DNA from 3 places in the Streptomyces sp. NPDC006879 genome. Region 1 is predicted to be linked to each of the others. Evidence: predicted binding sites of a transcription regulator. Region 1 holds the regulator's gene; each other region holds the start of a gene.
The links. The regulator HrcA, encoded in region 1, represses chaperone genes, less so after heat shock. The targets are predictions, from matches to a motif close to TTNGCACTCNGNNNNNCNGAGTGCNAA.
Positions count from the first base shown of each region.

Region 1 (6,737 bases):
TTCCAGGAGGAATCCGCGTGGTTCCAGTGGGAAGACCCGGTGTTTACCAAACCGGTCCTCAAGGGTGACGGTGCCGCCTTCGCAGCTCACCACCGCCCCGCAGAAGCCGGTGGCCACCTCCTCCACGACCAGGTCGGGGTCGGCAGGCACCTCCGGCACCGGGCGGGTCCGCTTCCACGCGGGGGTCAGGTCCGGTGAGTACTCGCGCATCCGGCACAGACTACGGGAGGGGCGGGGTCCCAGTGGTGGCCGGCAGGCCCGGGGCGAACCGCTCGGCGAGGTTCTCCCGCTGGGTGCGCACGAAGGCAGCGTCCACCACAGCCCCGTGCCCGGGCACGTAGAGCGCTTCCTCCCCGCCGAGGGCCACGAGCCGCTCCAGGGCGGCCGGCCACTGCTGGGGGACCGCGTCCGGGCCGGCCTGTGGCTCTCCCGACTCCTCGACGAGGTCACCGCAGAAGACCACCTCGCGGTCGGTGCTCGCGTGGCCGGGGACCAGAACCGCGAGGTCGTGGCCGGTGTGGCCCGGACCCACATTGGCCAGCAGGACTTGGACGCCGCCGAGTTCCAGGGTCCATTCGCCGGAGACCAGGTGTTGGGGCAACACCATCAAATCCACCGCCTCGGAGGCGTCGGTGGGCGCCAGACCGTGTCGCACCGCGTCCTCGCGCAGGACGTCACGGTCGGCGTCGAGCAGCCGGTCGAGCCCCACGGCCCCGTACACCTCGACACCGGCGAAGGCCGCGGCGCCCAGGACGTGGTCGAAATGGGCGTGGGTCAGTGCGAGGTGCGTCACTCTCCCGGGTCCCCGGGGGGTGGTGGCGACGCCCTCATCCGTCCCTGGACCGGCGAGCATCCACTGGGTCTGGGTGCGCAGCTCGGCCCCCTCGCGCAGCGAACTCCCCGCGTCCACCAGCAACACCGCCGCGTCCCCCACGACCAGCCCGACGGTGCAGTCCCAGCCCGGTAGGCGGCGCCTGCCGACCCTGCTGCCGAGCCGCTCCCAGCCGGCCTCTTCCCAACGCACGTCCATACCGAGACGCTAGACCAACGCGGCAGCCCGCTGCCCCTCGGGAGTCGCCGCCGCGAGGTACGTTGCGCGATGTCGGGGTGGGCCGCCCTTGCTACGGGCGTACCACCCCGCCGTACACTGGCCGGGGGATCGCTGGCACTCGCCCGCACAGAGTGCCAGGAACGCGGATCGGGTGAGTGGATCGGCTGGCAGGTTCCGACAGGTGGTTGCCCGGCAGAATCAAGACGTCAAGGTGGAGGTGCGCGCGATGCTCAGCGAACGCAGACTCGAAGTGTTGCGCGCGATCGTCCAGGACTACGTCGGGACCGAGGAGCCGGTGGGCTCCAAGGCGCTCACCGAGCGGCACCGGCTGGGCGTCTCGCCCGCCACGGTGCGCAACGACATGGCCGTACTGGAGGACGAGGGCTACATCGCCCAGCCGCACACCAGCGCGGGGCGCATCCCCACGGACAAGGGCTACCGTCTGTTCGTCGACCGGTTGGCGGGCGTCAAGCCGCTGTCCACCCCCGAGCGGCGCGCCATCCACAACTTCCTCGACGGTGCGGTCGACCTCGATGACGTCGTCGGTCGCACGGTCCGGCTGCTCGCGCAGCTGACCCGGCAGGTCGCCGTCGTGCAGTACCCGAGCCTGACTCGTTCCACCGTGCGTCACGTCGAGCTGTTGTCGTTGGCCCCGGCCCGGCTGATGCTCGTCCTGATCACGGACACCGGACGGGTGGAGCAGCGGCTGGTGGACTGCCCGGCGCCGTTCTCCGACACCTCGATGGCCGATCTGCGGGCCCGGCTCAACAGCCGGGTCGTGGGCCGTCGCTTCGCCGACGTCCCACAACTGGTGCAAGACCTGCCCGAGTCCTTCGATACGGAGGACCGGGCTACGGTCTCCACCGTGCTCGCGACTCTCCTGGAGACGCTGGTGGAGGAGACCGAGGAGCGGTTGATGATCGGCGGTACCGCCAACCTGACCCGCTTCGGACACGATTTCCCCCTGACGATCAGGCCGGTGCTGGAGGCACTTGAGGAGCAGGTCGTGCTCCTGAAGTTGCTCGGCGAGGCCAAGGAGTCGGGAATGACCGTACGTATCGGCCATGAGAACGCCCACGAGGGCCTGAACTCCACTTCGGTGGTCTCGGTCGGTTACGGTTCGGGCGACGAGGCAGTCGCCAAACTCGGCGTGGTCGGACCGACCCGCATGGACTACCCCGGAACGATGGGAGCGGTACGCGCAGTGGCACGTTACGTCGGACAGATCCTGGCGGAGTCGTAAGTGGCCACCGACTACTACGCCGTACTTGGCGTACGCCGCGACGCATCGCAGGACGAGATCAAGAAGGCCTTCCGGCGGCTTGCCCGCGAGCTGCATCCGGATGTGAACCCTGATCCCAAGACGCAGGAGCGTTTCAAGGAGATCAACGCCGCCTACGAGGTGCTGTCGGACCCGCAGAAGAAGCAGGTCTACGACCTCGGCGGCGACCCGCTGTCCTCCTCCGGCGGCGGCGGTGGCGCCGGCGGGTTCGGTGCGGGTGGCTTCGGAAACTTCTCGGACATCATGGACGCCTTCTTCGGCACGGCCTCCCAGCGTGGGCCGCGCTCGCGGACGCGGCGCGGCCAGGACGCCATGATCCGGCTGGAGATCGACCTGAACGAGGCGGCCTTCGGCACCACGAAGGACATCCAGGTCGACACCGCTGTGGTGTGCACCACTTGCTCCGGTGAGGGTGCTGCCCCCGGGACCTCCGCCCAGACCTGTGACATGTGTCGCGGTCGCGGTGAAGTGTCGCAGGTGACGCGGTCCTTCCTGGGCCAGGTCATGACCTCCCGCCCCTGCCCGCAGTGCCAGGGGTTCGGCACGGTCGTTCCGACCCCCTGCCCCGAGTGCGCGGGCGACGGTCGCACCCGCTCCCGCCGCACGCTCACGGTCAAGATCCCGGCCGGCGTCGACAACGGCACCCGCATCCAACTCGCGGGCGAGGGCGAAGTCGGCCCGGGTGGTGGTCCTGCCGGTGACCTCTACGTCGAGATCCACGAGTTGCCGCACTCGGTGTTCCAGCGGCGGGGCGACGATCTGCACTGCACGGTCACCATCCCGATGACGGCAGCCGCGCTGGGCACCAAGTGCCCCCTGGAGACCCTGGACGGCGTAGAGGAGATCGACGTGCGGCCGGGCACCCAGTCCGGTCAGTCGATCCCGCTGCACGGCCGCGGAGTCACCCACCTGCGCGGTGGTGGTCGCGGCGACCTGATCGTGCATGTCGAGGTGCAGACCCCGAGCAAGCTCGACCCGCAGCAGGAGGACCTGCTGCGCCAACTGGCCAAACTGCGTGGCGAAGAACGGCCCCTGGGTCAGTTCCAGCCCGGCCAGCAGGGCTTGTTCTCCCGACTGAAGGACGCCTTCAACGGGCGCTGAGCGGCGCCCGTGGGTTCCTGAACCGGCGGCGGCCTGCGGGGATGACCCGTCGGGCCGCCGCCGGCGTCTTTGCACTGAGGACACCGCCCCCATCGGCCGCCGGGTTGGGCCCCCTGGGCCATGAACGCCCCGATTCGGCGGCGCGCGGGGGACGTGGCACGATGCAGGGCATGTCCTCCGCTCTGAGCGATCTCTCCCGGTATCCGGTCGTACAGGCGCCCATGGCGGGTGGCGCTTCGCGCCCCCAGCTCGCCGCCGCCGTGTCAGGCGCGGGCGGACTGGGCTTCCTGGCAGCCGGCTACAAGACGGCCGACGGCATGTACCAGGAGATCAAGCTGATGCGCGGGCTGACCGCCCGCCCCTTCGGCGTCAACGTCTTCATGCCGCAGAACGCGGCCGTGGACCCGGTTGCCGTCGAGGTCTACGCCGCGCAGCTCGCCGGCGAGGCCAAGTGGTACCAGACGGCGCTCGGCGCGCCTGATTCCGTGGGTGGCGACGACGGCTTCGAGGCGAAACTGGCGATCCTCCTCGAAGATCCGGTGCCGGTGGTCTCCTTCACCTTCGGTTGTCCCGACCCGTCCGTACTGGACGCCTTCGCCGCGGCGGGCACGCTCACCATCGTCACGGTCACCGATGTCGAGGAGGCACGGGCTGCTCAGGCGGCCGGGGCGTCCGCCGTGTGCGTGCAGGGGATCGAGGCGGGCGGACACCAGTCCACCCACCGTGACGATCCGCAGAACGACGGTGCCGGTGCGGGACTCGGCCTGCTGTCGCTGGTGGCCCAGGTGCGGGAATCGGTCGGGTTGCCGATCATCGCTGCCGGCGGGCTGATGCGCGGCGCGCAGATCGCCGCCGTGCTCGCCGCCGGAGCGGAGTCCGCACAACTGGGCACCGCTTTCCTGGTCTGCCCCGAATCGGGCGCTCATCCCCTGCACAAGAAGGCGCTGACGGACCCCATGTTCGTCCGCACCGAGCTCACCAGAGCTTTCTCCGGGCGCCCGGCCCGGGGCCTGGTCAACCGCTTCATCCGCGAGCACGGCCCGTACGCGCCGGCCGCCTACCCCCAGGTGCACCACCTGACTTCGGCGCTGCGCAAGGCCGCGGCTGCCGCCGGTGACCCGCAGGCCATGGCACTGTGGGCGGGGCAGGGCCACCGGTTGGCCCGGGAACTTCCAGCCGCGCAGCTCGTGGAGGTGCTGGCGGCGGAACTCGCCGAAGCACAGGGCACCCTGCTGACGGAGAGTGGATCATGACCGCACCGGTGTTCGTCGTGGAACGGGTCCCGGACGGCCCGGACTTCGTCCTGGACGGCCCCGAGGGGCGACACGCGGTGTCCGTGAAGCGGCTGGAGCCCGGCGAGCCCGTGGTGCTCACCGATGGCCTTGGACGCTGGGCCGAGGGCGTGGTGCGGTCGGCGGAGGGCAAGGACCGACTGGTCTTGACGGATCTCCAGGCACGCACCGAGGACGCCGAGCCCGGGCCGCGGGTCACCGTCGTCCAGGCCCTCCCCAAGGGCGACCGCGGTGAACTGGCCGTGGAGACCATGACGGAGACGGGCGTCGATGCGATCGTGCCCTGGCAGGCGGCCCGTTGCATCACCCAGTGGCGTGGGGACCGAGGCGTCAAGGCACTCGCCAAATGGCGCAGCACCGCTCGGGAGGCGGGCAAACAGTCGCGTCGGGTGCGTTTTCCCGAGGTCGCGTCGGCGATGACCACCAAGCAGGTGGCGACACTGCTGGCGTCGGCGGACCTCGCGGTGGTGCTTCACGAGGACCGCGAAGCCCCCTCCGAGGCGCTCGCCACTGCCGAACTGCCCTCCTCGGGTTCGATCGTGCTGGTCGTCGGCCCCGAGGGAGGCGTCTCTCCGCAGGAGCTCGCGATCTTCGCCGAAGCAGGCGCCCGCCCCTACCGGTTGGGGCGCTCGGTCCTGCGTACCTCCACCGCGGGGACGGCCGCAGTCGCCGTCGTGCTGGCTCGTACCGGCCGCTGGTCCTGAGGAGCCGACCGGCGCCCGGCGGGGGCGCCCGGGGCCGCTACCATGCCGTTACCGATCACCGGCACGAGAGGCGAAGCCCATGGCAGGGGAACCGCAGGCCGATTGCCTGTTCTGCAAGATCGTCACTGGGGAGGTGCCCGCCACGGTCGTGCGGGAGACCGCGACGACCGTCGCCTTCCGCGATATCAACCCCCAGGCACCCACACACATCCTGGTGATTCCGAAGGCGCACTACGCGGACGCCGCCTCGCTGGCCTCCGCCGAGCCGACGCTCGCTGCGGACGTTCTGCGTGAGGCCGGTGAGGTGGCAGCCGAGGAGAAGATCGACGGCAGCGGATTCCGGGTCGTCTTCAACACGGGCGCGGGGGCCGGCCAGACCGTGTTCCATGCGCACGCCCATGTGTTGGGTGGCCGCGGCCTCCAGTGGCCGCCCGGGTAGTGAAGCGCGATCGAGGCGGTGCGGGCGGAGCCTTGGCATCCGGGCGGCACTGGTCCAACACAGCATCAGAGAACGGGTGACGCACCGTGTCCGCACGTGAGTTCGTGGTCCTCGGCACCGCCAGCCAGGTTCCCACCCGGCACCGGAACCACAACGGCTATCTCCTTCGCTGGGACGGCGAGGGGTTCCTCTTCGACCCAGGCGAGGGCACCCAGCGCCAGATGTTGCGGGCCGGTGTCGCCGCCCACGACATCAACCGCATCTGCATCACGCACTTCCACGGGGATCACAGCCTCGGACTGGCCGGGGTGATCCAACGGATCAACCTCGACCGGGTGCCGCACCCGGTCGCGGTTCACTACCCGGCCAGTGGCCAGGTCTTCTTCGACCGGCTGCGCTACGCGACGGCCTACCGCGAGACCGTCCCACTGGGGCAGGCGCCGGTGACCGAGGGCGGCCTGCTGGCCACCGGGTCGTCCTACGCGCTCCACGCCCAACGGCTCGACCACCCGGTTGAGTCGTTCGGCTACCGCATCACCGAACCCGACAGCCGCCGGATGCGCCCCGACCTGCTTGCCCGGCACGGTGTGCGGGGGCCGGACGTGGGGCGCATCCAGCGCGAGGGGTCCTGGAACGGCATCGGCCTCGAAGAGGTCAGTGAGCACCGCCCGGGGCAGAGTTTCGCCTTCGTCATGGACACCCGCCTTTGCGAGGGTGTCCACGCCCTCGCTGAGGGCGTGGACATGCTGGTCATCGAATCCACCTTCCTGGACGAGGACGTGGCACTGGCCACCGAGCACGGGCACCTCAGTGCAGGCCAGGCGGCGGGGGCCGCCCGTGACGCGGGGGTGCGCCACCTGGTGTTGAC
Region 1 covers NZ_JBIAGC010000001.1:60,136-66,872, forward strand. Annotated here, with positions in the region: gene ACFYMC_RS00275 (DUF3097 domain-containing protein) at 1-210, opposite strand, end outside; gene ACFYMC_RS00280 (MBL fold metallo-hydrolase) at 221-1,030, opposite strand; gene hrcA (heat-inducible transcriptional repressor HrcA) at 1,278-2,294, shown strand; gene dnaJ (molecular chaperone DnaJ) at 2,295-3,434, shown strand; gene ACFYMC_RS00295 (nitronate monooxygenase) at 3,605-4,687, shown strand; gene ACFYMC_RS00300 (16S rRNA (uracil(1498)-N(3))-methyltransferase) at 4,684-5,430, shown strand; gene ACFYMC_RS00305 (histidine triad nucleotide-binding protein) at 5,510-5,869, shown strand; gene ACFYMC_RS00310 (ribonuclease Z) at 5,956-6,737, shown strand, end outside.

Region 2 (6,737 bases), on a different contig from region 1:
TCGCGGACGGTACGGACGTCGCGGCACCACCGGGGATGGCCGCTGGTGGCCGCGTACACGGCGGCGAGGAGGAGCAGGAAGGCGCCGAGCTCCCAGAGGTAGAGGAAGATCACGAACAGCGGCGGCAGCAGGGCCGTCGCGATGATGCCGTCCCGTCGCCACCACGGTGGCCGCGGTCGGGCTCGCCACACGAAGGCGCCCGAAGCGCCGTGGTCACCGGCCATGACTCCATCATGCGCTCCCTCTCGCGTGCCGAGCCGCCGCTGTGGGGGAGTTGGGGTCAACTCGGCGCCTCGCCGGGTCCTGGCGGACCCCCCGTCGCCGCTGCGCCTTCACTCCCCGGTGGAGCAGCAGGAACTGGAGGCCGAACGGGCAAGTCCACCATGGCGGGGTTGACCGGGCTCACGCCCGGCGCGGGGGCGTTGAAGGGGTCGGTCTCCGGGCGCTCCCGCAGCCCCGGCGGGCGCACGATGACGGACAGGCCCCAGCCGCGTCGGCGTACGACCCGAGTGCGCCCGGTGTGGGGTCGTCCCTCCGCCTGCGGTGTGCCGCCGTGCGCTGACCGCCCAGCGGATTGCGGGAGCGCCCTCAGCCCGCCGGGCGGCCGATCAGCATCGTCGGGGCGCCGGCAACACGCGTCAGGATCACCGTGGCCGCGTTCCGCCCCCGTGGTTTGACCTTGCGTCGGACCTCCTCGGGTTCCACCGCCGAGCCCCGCTTCTTCACCGTCAGCACGCCCACCTCCCTATCCCGCAAGAGGGCCTTGAGCTTCTTCAGGTTGAAGGGGAGAACATCGGTGAGTTCGTACGCCGTGGCGAACGGCGTGGGGCGCAGTTCGTCGGCCGTGACGTAGGCGATCGTCGGATCGATCAGGCGACCGCCCAGGGCCCCGGCCACCTCCGCCACCAGATGCGCGCGGATCACCGCACCGTCCGGCTCGTAGAGGTACCGGCCCACCGGGCCCACGGGCGGGTCGGGCAGGGGGGCGGTGGTGACCAGCGAGGCGCCGGTGGGCAGCAGGGTGGCGCGGACCGACCCCGGGGTGGTGCCGAACCAGAGCACGGCTTCCTTCACGTCGCCGCCGTCAGAGATCCACTCGGCTTCCGCCTGAGGCGGTACGGCCTCGTGCGGCACTCCGGGGGCGATCTTCAACGCGGCGCAGCGGGAGGCGCCGAGGGCGGCCCCGACGGCCCAGGACAGCGGAGGGGAGTACGACTCCGGGTCGAAGATGCGCCCTCGTCCACCGCGGCGGGCCGGGTCCACGAACACGGCGTCGTGGGCGGAGGTGTCGATCTGCGTGACGTCGGCGCAGCGCACCTCGATCAGTTCGGCCAGTCCCAGGGCCGCGGCGTTGGCTCGGGCGACCGCCGCGGTCAGTGGGGAGCGGTCCACGGCCAGGACTGCGATCCCGGCGCGGGCCAACGCGATGGCATCGCCGCCGATCCCGGAGCAGAGGTCGGCCACGGAGCGGACGCCTAGCGCGGCGAACCGGGCGGCGCGGTGGGTGGCCACGCTGGTGCGGGTGGCTTGTTCCACTCCGTCGGGCGTGAAGTACATCCGGTGCGCGTCCTCGGCGCCGAACTTGGCCACCGCCCGTTGCCGCAGCCTTGCTTGGCCGAGCGCGGCCGAGACGAGTTCGGCGGGGTGCTCTCGACGCAGCCGGGTGGCGACGGCGATTTCCGTTGCGGGGTCGTAGTCGCGCAGCGCATCGAGCAGGGACTGGCCCTCGGGGGTCAGGAGGGCGTGGAAAGCGGCGGTGGCGGTGTCGGGGTCGTTCACCGGTTCATTGTGGGCCAGTCGGTGGACGGTGCGAGGTGTGGCCGAGGTGTCGTCGGGCTGGTGCGCGATCCGGCTGACAGGATGCGGCGCCATGCAGCTAGTACGAAAAGTCCGAAAAGCGCACCACAGGGGTGCGGGTCGGGCCCGCCGGCTCCGGATGGCTCTGACCGCCCTGCTCGTCGCCGCCCTCGGTACGGCCTGCGGAAGCTCCGCGGACTCCTCGCAGGCGCCCCGACCCGCCAACGCCCCCGAGAAGCCCAAGGCCATGGCAGGTCCGGCGGGTGCGCTGTCCGCCTACGCCGCCAATCTCAAGCAGGCCGAGCTGGCCCGGGCCGCCGCCGCCAAGAAGTGGGGCCTCGCCAAGGTGCCGCTGATCGCGCCGCGACCACCGGCCGAGAAGCCCGACATCGAAACCCGCGAGGGCTTCGAAGTCGAGGACCACGACGATCTGCCGCCGGTCTTCACCACGGTGCCCACCGAGGAGAAGGTCGTCTTCCTCACCGTGGACGACGGGGCGGAGAAGGACCCCAAGTTCCTCCAGATGATGCAGGAACTCCAGATCCCGTACACCGCCTTCCTCAGTGACTACCTCGTACGGGACGACTACCCGTACTTCAAGAAGATGCAGGACCTCGGCGTCACCCTGAACAACCACACGGTCAACCACCGCTACCTGCCGGCACTGTCGTACGCGCAGCAGAAGCACGAGATCTGCGGCATGCAGGACACCATCGAGAAGAAGTTCGGCAAGCGGCCGACCGTCTTCCGCCCGCCCTACGGCAACTACAACAAGGACACCCTGCGCGCCGCGAAGTCCTGCGGGATCACCGCGGTGCCGCTGTGGGCCGCCGAGGGCTTCCCGGACCGCATGGACTGGCGGGAATGGGACCGCGACCTGCACCCCGGCGATATCGTCCTCACCCACTTCCGTGGCCGGGAGGACTGGGACGGCAGCATGCCCGACATGATCCGGCAGGTCATGAAGACCATCACGGACAAGGGGTATGCGGTGGGTCGGTTGGAGGACTACCTGTGAGACCCGGGCGCCGGCTGACGGCCGGAGCGCTGGCAGCCGGCGCGTACGCGCTCCCTCTCGGCGGGTGCGCGGTCCTGCCCGGGCACGGGCCCGCCGGTGCGGCGAGGCCCGAGTGCCGCTCCCTGGGGAACTCCGGCACGCCCTCCCGCCACGCCACCCGAAGGCCGCAGCCGCGCGCAGCTCGTTGACCGCGAGCGTCACCCGTCGCTTCACCGCCCCGTGGCGGCAGGGCGCGGGGCAGCCAAGGCCGCTCGGGGGCCGGCGGCGCTCAGGGGCGCTGCGCCACCGCCACCGGCGTCAGCGCCGTCTGGGCCTCGGCCAGCGGCTGCGGCAGGCTCACCGAGGCCTCCCGTTGGCGTTCTGCGCTGTCGCTGATCCTCAGCAGCAAGGCGATCATGAGCCAGTTCGCCACCACCGAGGAGCCGCCCTTGGCCAGGAACGGCAGGGCCTTTCCGGTCAGGGGGAGCAGGCCGGTGACGCCGCCGGTGACCACGAAGACCTGGAGGGCCAGTGCGGCGGCCAACCCGACCGCGAGCAGCTTGCCGAAGGGGTCGCGGGCGGCGACGGCCATCCGTAGGCCCCGCTGGACCAGCAGTCCGTAGAGCAGGAGCACGGCCATCGTTCCGGCCAGCCCCAACTCCTCGCCCACCGTGGTGAGGATGAAGTCCGAGCGTCCGGCGAAGCCGATGAGCTCGGGGTGGCCGAGTCCGAGTCCGGTGCCGGTGACGCCGCCGCTGCCGAAGCTGAACAGGGCCTGCGCCGACTGGTCGGAGACGATCCCGTCGGGGCGGAGCTCCGGCGGGAGGTAGATGGCCATCGGGTCGAGCCAGGCCGCCACCCTGCCCTTGACGTGCGGTTCGGTGGAACCGACCACGAAAGCGCCGGCAGCGGCCATGAACAGGCCGCAGACGATCCAACTGGTGCGCTCGGTGGCCACGTAGAGCAGGACGACGAAGACGCCGAAGAAGATGAGCGAGGTGCCGAGGTCCCGTTCGAAGACCAGCACCAGCAGGCTCACGACCCACACGGTGACGATCGGCCCCAGCTGGCGGCCAGGCGGGAGACGCACACCCAGGACCCGACGGCCGGTCAGGGCCAGCGCGTCACGGTGGACCACCAGGTAACCGGCGAAGAACACCGCAATCATGATCTTCACGAATTCGCCTGGCTGGAGCGAGAGCCCGCCGACGAGGATCCACCGCTTGGCCCCGTAGGTGTCGCCGGGAAAGAAGGCGGGCGCCATCAGGAGCACCAGCGATACGGCCATCGTCAGGTAGATGTAGCGCTGGAGCAGCCGGTGGTCCCGCACGAGCGCCAGCAGCGCGGTGCAGACGCCCACTCCGATCACGGTCCAGAGCAGCTGCCCGGGTGCCGTCAGCTCGGATTTCGGCCATTTCTCCTGGTACGTCGGGTCCAATCTGGCCAGGAGCACCAGGCCAAGGCCGGTAAGGAGGAGCGCCAGCGGCAGGATCAGGGGGTCGGCGTAAGCGGCGAAGCGGCGCACGGCGAGGTGGGAGACGAAGGCCAGCAGCGACATGCTGACGGCGAATCCGCTGAGGTCGCCCGGTAGTCGGCCGGTCATGGCCAGACCCACGCTCGCCTGCCCGGCGACGGTGATCCCGAGGACCAGGAGGAGCAGGGTCGCCTCCACGCGCCGGCGGGCGATGGCCGTGTTTGCCGGGGCCAGCGCGGACCTCAAGACCTGGGCCCGGTCTGTTGTCCTTTGCCATGTTTCATCTTCATATCTTCAACGACGAGAGGCTCGACCCCGAGGTTCCCTCAGTTCCCGCCGAGCTGCTGCCCAGGAGCCCTTCGATGGGGTCGAATCGCCGCTGGATTGGCACTCCGCTTGACCGAGTGCTAATCACCGGAATAGTCTCGGCTCTGGCACTCGCCACTGGGGAGTGCCAACACAGCGACGGGCAGGTCCGGCACCCGCGACGACGGATCCACCTGGTCGCCACCTCAGACAGTTAACCCCGTGAGATCTCCGAAGGGGGAGGTCGGATCGTGACGACCGCCAGCTCCAAGGTTGCCATCAAGCCGCTTGAGGACCGCATCGTGGTCCAGCCGCTCGACGCCGAGCAGACCACGGCCTCGGGCCTGGTCATCCCGGACACTGCGAAGGAGAAGCCCCAGGAGGGCGTCGTCCTCGCTGTTGGCCCGGGCCGCTTCGAGGACGGCAACCGCCTGCCGCTCGACGTGACCGTCGGCGACATCGTGCTCTACAGCAAGTACGGCGGCACCGAGGTGAAGTACAACGGCGAGGAGTACCTCGTCCTCTCGGCTCGCGACGTGCTCGCGATCATCGAGAAGTAATTCACCGAAGCAGATGCTTTGAGCTGCGCCCCGGGCCCTGACCTTCGTATCCGGGCACGGGGCGCTGTTCGTTTCTCAGAAGAGGACTGAAACGCTCCCATGGCGAAGATCCTGAAGTTCGACGAGGACGCCCGTCGCGCCCTTGAGCGCGGCGTCAACAAGCTGGCCGACACGGTGAAGGTGACGATCGGCCCCAAGGGCCGCAACGTCGTCATCGACAAGAAGTTCGGCGCCCCCACCATCACCAACGACGGTGTCACGATCGCCCGTGAGGTCGAGATCGACGACCCGTACGAGAACCTCGGTGCCCAGCTGGTGAAGGAGGTGGCGACCAAGACCAACGACATCGCGGGTGACGGCACCACCACCGCCACCGTGCTGGCCCAGGCGCTGGTCCGCGAGGGCCTGCGCAATGTCGCCGCCGGCGCTTCCCCGGCCGCCCTGAAGAAGGGCATCGACGCCGCGGTCAAGGCCGTGTCCGAGGACCTCCTCGCGACCGCCCGCCCGATCGAGGACAAGGCCGACATCGCCGCCGTGGCCGCGCTCTCCGCGCAGGACCAGCAGGTCGGCGAGCTCATCGCCGAGGCGATGGACAAGGTCGGCAAGGACGGTGTCATCACCGTCGAGGAGTCCAACACCTTCGGCCTGGAGCTGGAGTTCACCGAGGGCATGGCCTTCGACAAGGGCTACCTCTCGCCGTACATGGTCACCGACCAGGAGCGTATGGAGGCCGTCCTCGACGACCCGTACATCCTGATCAACCAGGGCAAGATCTCCTCGATCCAGGACCTCCTGCCGCTGCTGGAGAAGGTCATCCAGGCGGGTGGCTCCAAGCCGCTGCTGATCATCGCCGAGGACGTCGAGGGCGAAGCCCTGTCGACCCTGGTCGTGAACAAGATCCGCGGTACCTTCAACGCCGTGGCCGTCAAGGCCCCCGGCTTCGGTGACCGCCGCAAGGCGATGCTCCAGGACATGGCCACCCTCACCGGCGCCACCGTCATCGCCGAGGAGGTCGGTCTCAAGCTGGACCAGGCCGGTCTGGACGTGCTGGGCTCCGCCCGCCGCGTGACCGTCTCCAAGGACGACACCACGATCGTCGACGGCGGCGGCAACCACGAGGACGTCGTGGGCCGCGTCAACCAGATCAAGGCCGAGATCGAGTCCACCGACTCCGACTGGGACCGCGAGAAGCTCCAGGAGCGCCTCGCGAAGCTGGCCGGCGGCGTGTGCGTGATCAAGGTCGGCGCCGCCACCGAGGTGGAGCTCAAGGAGAAGAAGCACCGTCTGGAGGACGCCATCTCCGCGACCCGCGCCGCGGTCGAGGAGGGCATCGTCTCCGGTGGTGGCTCCGCCCTGGTGCACGCCGCCAAGGTGCTGGAGGGCAACCTCGGCAAGGAGGGCGACGAGGCCACCGGTGTCGCGGTCGTCCGCCGCGCCGTCGTCGAGCCGCTGCGCTGGATCGCCGAGAACGCCGGCCTTGAGGGCTACGTCATCACCTCCAAGGTCGCCGAGCTCGACAAGGGCCAGGGCTTCAACGCCGCCACCGGTGAGTACGGTGACCTGGTGAAGGCCGGCGTCATCGACCCGGTCAAGGTCACCCGCT
Region 2 covers NZ_JBIAGC010000007.1:41,746-48,482, forward strand. Annotated here, with positions in the region: gene ACFYMC_RS08005 (hypothetical protein) at 1-224, opposite strand, end outside; gene ACFYMC_RS08010 (SAM-dependent methyltransferase) at 589-1,872, opposite strand; gene ACFYMC_RS08015 (polysaccharide deacetylase family protein) at 1,937-2,815, shown strand; gene ACFYMC_RS08020 (FtsW/RodA/SpoVE family cell cycle protein) at 3,084-4,514, opposite strand; gene groES (co-chaperone GroES) at 4,826-5,134, shown strand; gene groL (chaperonin GroEL) at 5,234-6,737, shown strand, end outside.
Region 2: groES (co-chaperone GroES) is a predicted target of HrcA. The motif match lies at 4,653-4,679, and genes of this name have one in related genera.

Region 3 (6,737 bases), on a different contig from region 1:
GTCGCCTTCGGCCTCCTGTCCGGTTTGTTCGTCGCAGCCGCCCCCCTTTGACCTGGCCTTCTCCAATGCGGTGAGGGCGTCCTCCTCCAGGTGCATTCCGGCCGCGCCGTGATGGGCCCGGACGGTGGTGGAGTCGATGCTGACCAGGGACAGGTCCACCTCGCCCCGCTTCGCGGCCTGTGCGATCAGGTCCTCCAGCAGAGCTTCGAAGACCCCGGCGTCACGCCACTGCCGGAAGCGGTTGTGGACGGTCGGCCAGGCGCCGAACTCCACCGGCATCTCCCGCTACTGCCCGCCCGTCCTGAACCGCCAGATCACGCCCTCGAACTGCTGCCGCAGCCGCTCGGAGTGCGGGCCGTACTCGCCGATCGGCAGGTACGGCCCGTTGAACTCCCATTCCACATCCGTCAGTTGCGTACGCGTCACCCAAGAAGGGCTACCCGTCCAGGCCCCGCCGCGCAGACAGAACCCGCAGATCGATCACGATCGGTACTCGCCCAGGACGCGCCTCAAAGCGGCGAGGGTACCGCGCCGGCCTTCACCCCCGCGCCGCGATGACCCGGATCAAGGAACTCACCAGCATTCCTTGATCACGACCAAAAACGCTCCTTAGGGGCTGTACCGCACTACCCGGTGGATCGGCGCGCGGCGGAAGGTGCGGTGCCTCGCAAGGCGGAGGGTCGCCTTCCTACCCAGTGTGTTCGGCCGATCCGACAAAGCGGCGAGGCGCATTGGCCGTCGCCGCGCGCCCGCCAGGGCCGCGGGACAGGCCTTGGGCCCGGTCGGTGAAGTTCCCAGACCCGTCCTCCGGGCGGCACGCTCACCCTCTGGAGCGCTGGGCCGTGCCGTGAACCGAGCGGGCGCTGACGCGCACACGCCCGAGGGCGGTACCCCTGGTGCAGGGGTACCGCCCTCGGTTGCAACTGGCTGGGTGCTGGGCCCTGAACCACTGATCCGGGTGGATCAGAAGTCCATGTCGCCGCCCGGCATGCCGCCGCCCGGAGCACCGGCCGCAGCCTTCTCCGGCTTGTCGGCGATGACGGCCTCGGTGGTGAGGAACAGCGCGGCGATGGACGCCGCGTTCTGCAGCGCGGAGCGGGTGACCTTCGCCGGGTCGATGATGCCCTCGGCGATGAGGTCCACGTACTCGCCGGTCGCGGCGTTCAGGCCCCAACCCGGGGTCAGGTTGCGGACCTTCTCCACGACGACGCCACCCTCAAGGCCGGCGTTGACGGCGATCTGCTTCAGCGGAGCCTCAAGGGCCAGCTTCACGGCGGAGGCACCGGTGGCCTCGTCGCCGTCCAGGTCGAGCTTCTCGAAGACGGCGGTCGCCTGGAGCAGGGCCACGCCACCACCGGCGACGATGCCCTCCTCGACGGCGGCCTTGGCGTTGCGGACGGCGTCCTCGATGCGGTGCTTGCGCTCCTTGAGCTCCACCTCGGTCGCGGCGCCGGCCTTGATGACGGCCACGCCGCCGGCCAGCTTCGCCAGGCGCTCCTGGAGCTTCTCGCGGTCGTAGTCCGAGTCGGAGTTCTCGATCTCGGCGCGGATCTGGTTGACCCGGCCGGCGACCTGGTCACTGTCGCCAGCGCCGTCGACGATCGTGGTCTCGTCCTTGGTGATGACGACCTTGCGGGCGCGGCCGAGCAGGTCCAGCCCGGCGTTCTCCAGCTTGAGGCCGACCTCCTCGGAGACGACCGTGCCGCCGGTGAGGATGGCGATGTCGCCCAGCATGGCCTTGCGACGGTCACCGAAGCCCGGAGCCTTGACGGCGACGGACTTGAAGGTGCCACGGATCTTGTTCACGACGAGCGTGGACAGGGCCTCGCCCTCGACGTCCTCGGCGATGATCAGCAGCGGCTTGCCGGACTGCATGACCTTCTCCAGCAGCGGAAGGAGGTCCTTCACGTTGCCGACCTTGGAGTTGACGATCAGGATGTACGGGTCGTCGAGCGACGCCTCCATACGCTCCATGTCGGTGGCGAAGTACGCCGAGATGTAGCCCTTGTCGAAGCGCATGCCCTCGGTGAGTTCCAGCTCCAGACCGAAGGTCTGGGACTCCTCGACGGTGATGACGCCTTCCTTGCCGACCTTGTCCATGGCCTCGGCGATGAGCTCGCCGATCTGGGTGTCGGCGGCGGAGATGGAGGCCGTGGAGGCGATCTGCTCCTTGGTCTCGACATCCTTCGCCTGCTCAAGCAGCGCACCGGAGACGGCCTCGACGGCCTTCTCGATACCGCGCTTGAGGGCCATCGGGTTGGCGCCGGCGGCCACGTTGCGCAGGCCCTCGCGGACGAGCGCCTGGGCGAGGACGGTGGCGGTGGTCGTACCGTCGCCGGCGACGTCGTCCGTCTTCTTGGCGACTTCCTTGACCAGCTCGGCGCCGATCTTCTCGTACGGGTCCTCCAGCTCGATCTCCTTGGCGATGGACACACCATCGTTGGTGATCGTGGGGGCGCCCCACTTCTTCTCAAGGACGACGTTGCGACCCTTGGGGCCAAGGGTGACCTTGACGGCGTCGGCGAGCTGGTTCATGCCGCGCTCCAGGCCGCGCCGGGCCTCCTCGTCGAACGCGATGATCTTGGCCATGTGAAGTGGTCCTCCCGGACAGGGGTGGATTGCTCCGGACCGCGCCAGCGCCCGCGACGGACGGCCTGCGCGCCTTGGCGGTTCCTTCCCGCCCGGCCTCGCGAGCCTCACCGACCCGGTCCCGTTTTTGTCACTCTCACTCGGAGAGTGCTAACGCCAATGATTAGCACTCGCCCCCTCCGAGTGCAAGCGCCTCCCGCGAGCCGGGACGCGGATCGGGAGCCGGATCGGGAGACGATCAAGGTGGGCGCGGGAGGGGAGCAGGGCGGGCACGCACGAGGGGTCCGTACCCATGGTGGGTACGGACCCCTCGGCGTGAATACGTCCGTGGTCGATCGCGCCTGGTCAGACGGCGAGCTTGACCATGTCCGCCTGTGGACCCTTCTGGCCCTGCGAGATCTCGAACTCGACCCGCTGACCTTCTTCAAGGGTGCGGTAGCCGTCCATCTGGATCGCGCTGTAGTGGACGAACACGTCCGCACCACCGTCGACCGCGATGAAGCCGTAACCCTTCTCCGCGTTGAACCACTTGACGGTGCCCTGAGCCATGCCTAACTCCCCTGTTACTGGCCCTTGCGCAGGTCCACACTTCGCGGACCTGGGTCAGACCTAACGCGTCGACCGCGGCTGAATGTATCTGCACGGACGCTGTCTGCAACAGGTCAATCCGACGAGAAATCTGGACAGTCCAGTATGTGGAAAAGCGGGGAAAATTTACATCAACGCCGGGCAAGTCGGGCTGGGCAAAATGCGCCAACACCCCATACCGCGCACGACCTTTGGCCCAATGTCGCCCCTCCGAGGCCAAACTCGGAGCCGTTCATATGCATCAGGCACAAACAAGCGAGGGGAACCGCTCTCACTCTATCCCGCGCGACCAACCAGAATTGCCCCCTCCGCTTTAGCGGAGGGGGCATATGCCGGTCCAGGAAATCAGCAGCCGCCAGCCACGGCCGGGATGATCGAGACGCCCGCGCCCTCCGGCGTGACCGCCTCCAGGCCGCCCTCGAACCGAACGTCATCGTCGTTCACGTACACGTTCACGAAACGACGCAGCTTGCCCTGATCGTCGAGAACCCGTGCGGCGATGCCCGGGTAGTCCTTCTCCAGGGATTCGATGACCTCGGAGAGCTTCGCGCCCTCGGCGGAAACCTCGGCCTCGCCCTTGGTGTACGTGCGGAGGATGGTGGGGATGCGGACCTTGACGCTCATGCGCTTATCGCCTTCCAGTGTCCGAGATGGGGAATCAGGCCAGGCCCGCGGCGCGGAACGCGTCCAGGCTCGGGCGGATGGTGGCGCTCTGACCGGTGCCGGCCACCGCCTCCAGGGTCTTCAGGCCGTCGCCGGTGTTGAGGACCACCGTGGTCAAAGACGGGTCCAGCCGGCCGTCCTCGATCAGCTTCTTGGTCACACCGACGGTCACCCCGCCCGCGGTCTCCGCGAAGATGCCCTCGGTCCGCGCCAGCAGCCGGATCGCCTCGACGACCTGTTCGTCATTCACGTCCTCGACGAAACCACCCGTGCGGCGCGCGATGTCGAGCACGTAGGGGCCGTCCGCCGGGTTGCCGATCGCCAGCGACTTGGCGATGGTGTTCGGCTTCTGCGGACGCACCACGTCGTGACCGGCCTTGAATGCCGCCGCAACGGGCGAGCAGCCCTCCGCCTGCGCTCCGAAGATCTTGTACGGCTTGTCCTCGACCAGACCCAGCTTGACGAGTTCCTGGAGCCCCTTGTCGATCTTGGTGAGCTGGGAGCCGGACGCGATCGGGATGACGATCTGGTCGGGCAGCCGCCAACCGAGCTGCTCGCAGATCTCGTAGGCCAGCGTCTTGGAGCCCTCGCCGTAGTACGGGCGAAGGTTGACGTTCACAAAGCCCCAGCCCTCGCCCAGCGGGTCGCCGATGAGCTCGGAGCAGAAACGGTTCACGTCGTCGTAGTTGCCTTCGATGCCGACGAGATCACCGCCGTACACCGCGGCCATGACCACCTTGCCCTGCTCCAGGTCGTGCGGGATGAACACGCAGGAACGGAAGCCGGCCCGGGCCGCCGCGGCGCCCACGGCCCCGGCCAGGTTGCCGGTGGAGGAACAGGACAGGGTGGTGAAGCCGAAGGCTCGGGCCGCCTCGACGGCGATCGCCACCACGCGGTCCTTGAAGGAGTGCGTGGGGTTGCCGGAGTCGTCCTTCACGTACAGCTTGCCCGTGACGCCCAGCTCGCGGGCGAGGTTGTCGGCCTCGACCAACTTGGTGAAACCCGGATTCAGGCTGGGCTTGTCGGCCACGTCCGCCGGAACGGGCAGCAGCGGCGCATAGCGCCAGATGTTGTCCGGGCCGGCCTCGATCTGCCTGCGCAGCGCCTGCGGGTCACCGACCGGCAGCTCGTAGGCCACCTCAAGCGGTCCGAAACACTCGGCACAGGCGAAGATCGGGCCGAGTTCGAAGCGGTGTCCGCACTCCCGGCAGGAGAGGGCCGCAGCGGGACCGAGATCGACGGTGACGCCGGCAGAGGTGGGGGTGACAGTGGTCTGTACAGCCATGATGGCGAGGCCCTTTCTCCTCATCTTCCCCACGGCGCAGGTCGCACCGCGAGACGGAATTGGCACCTTCCCTAGTCGGGGCCTCGCTGATGTTGCGGAATCGCGAGTGCCGACTGGAGGGTTGCCGGGGCTTCAACGGGCCGTATCCCTCTGCCCCTCTGGATGAGCGGTATGGCGCCGGGCCGGGCCCGGGCGTTTGTACGCGAGCGACCCCGACATGCGAGGGCCCTCCGCGTTGTTCAAGACTGTAACCGAAGGGGATGGCCGGCGAGACAGCCGTCCGAACCGCGAGATGGATCACGTTTTGGCCATCGAATCCTCGAATCGAACGACCCAGGGAGCGTGCGGACCGTGCTGGAAGAGGTGGAGCGCTGGCTTGCCGGACGGTCCTGGGCGACCGCCGACCGGCCGCTCGACCGGCTGGTCGCCGCCAAACGGGCCACCGGCAGCCGGGTCAGCGTGGTGCTGCCCGCGCTCAACGAAGAACAGACGGTCGGTGCGATCGTGGCGACCATCCGCCGGGAGTTGGTCGAGTCCCCGCGGCTGGCCGTACCTCTCGTGGACGAACTCCTGGTCATCGACTCCGGCTCCACCGACCGGACCGCCGAGGTGGCCGCCAAGGCCGGCGCTCGGGTGATCCACCGCGACGAGATCCTCCCGCGCGTTCCCGCCGTGCCCGGCAAGGGTGAGGTGCTGTGGCGTTCACTGCTGGTCACCGACGGGGACATCATCTGCTTCGTCGACGCCGACCTGCGGGACTTCTCGGCAGACTTCGTCTCCGGCACCATCGGGCCGCTGTTGACCGATCCCGACATCGCGTTCGTCAAGGCGATGTACGACCGGCCGCTGGGCACCACCCCCGGCCAGGGCGGCCGGGTCACCGAACTCGTCGCCCGCCCACTGCTCAACCTGCACTGGCCCCGACTGGCCGGCTTCGTCCAACCCCTCGGCGGGGAGTACGCGGTACGTCGCGGACTACTGGAACGGCTGCCGTTCCCCGTCGGCTACGGCGTCGAACTCGGGCTCCTGATCGATGCCTTGGACGTGGTCGGCCTCGATGCGCTCGCCCAGGTCGACGTGGGGGTGCGGGTGCACCGCCACCAGGACGGTCAGGCGCTGGGCCGGATGGCCGCGGCCATCTACCGCACCGCGCAGCTTCGGCTGGCCCGCGCCCACCTGGTACGCCCGGTGCTGACCCAGTTCGAGCGCGCCGAAGCGGGCTTCGTCCCGCGCACCCACGCGGTGGACACCGAGGAACGCCCGCCGATGCGGGAGATCGAGGAGTACGGCAGGAGGCGCCGGCCCGTACCGCCGCCGCCCCGGCCTCAAGGGGAACGGTGTCGCTGAGCCCGGTAGCGTAGGACTCCCGCCAGGGAAACCGACCGTACGTTTGACCGCTCGCCCGACGGATAGGTTCGCGGCATGGCTACCCAGGACGCCCAGGAAAACCATCAGGTGCTCGTCGCGTCGAACCGCGGCCCGCTCTCCTACCATCTCGCGTCCGACGGAGGCCTGGACTCCCGCCGGGGCGGCGGCGGACTCGTCTCGGGCCTGTCCGACGCGCTCGGCCAGCACCCAGGGGCACTGTGGGTGTGTGCGGCGCTCAGCGAAG
Region 3 covers NZ_JBIAGC010000011.1:59,555-66,291, reverse strand. Annotated here, with positions in the region: gene ACFYMC_RS11675 (IS5 family transposase) at 1-37, opposite strand, end outside; gene ACFYMC_RS11670 (hypothetical protein) at 286-426, opposite strand; gene groL (chaperonin GroEL) at 964-2,589, opposite strand; gene ACFYMC_RS11660 (cold-shock protein) at 2,935-3,138, opposite strand; gene ACFYMC_RS11655 (MoaD/ThiS family protein) at 3,523-3,801, opposite strand; gene thrC (threonine synthase) at 3,836-5,125, opposite strand; SAM riboswitch class I at 5,143-5,294, opposite strand; gene ACFYMC_RS11645 (glucosyl-3-phosphoglycerate synthase) at 5,477-6,472, shown strand; gene ACFYMC_RS11640 (trehalose-6-phosphate synthase) at 6,548-6,737, shown strand, end outside.
Region 3: groL (chaperonin GroEL) is a predicted target of HrcA. The motif match lies at 2,717-2,743, and genes of this name have one in related genera.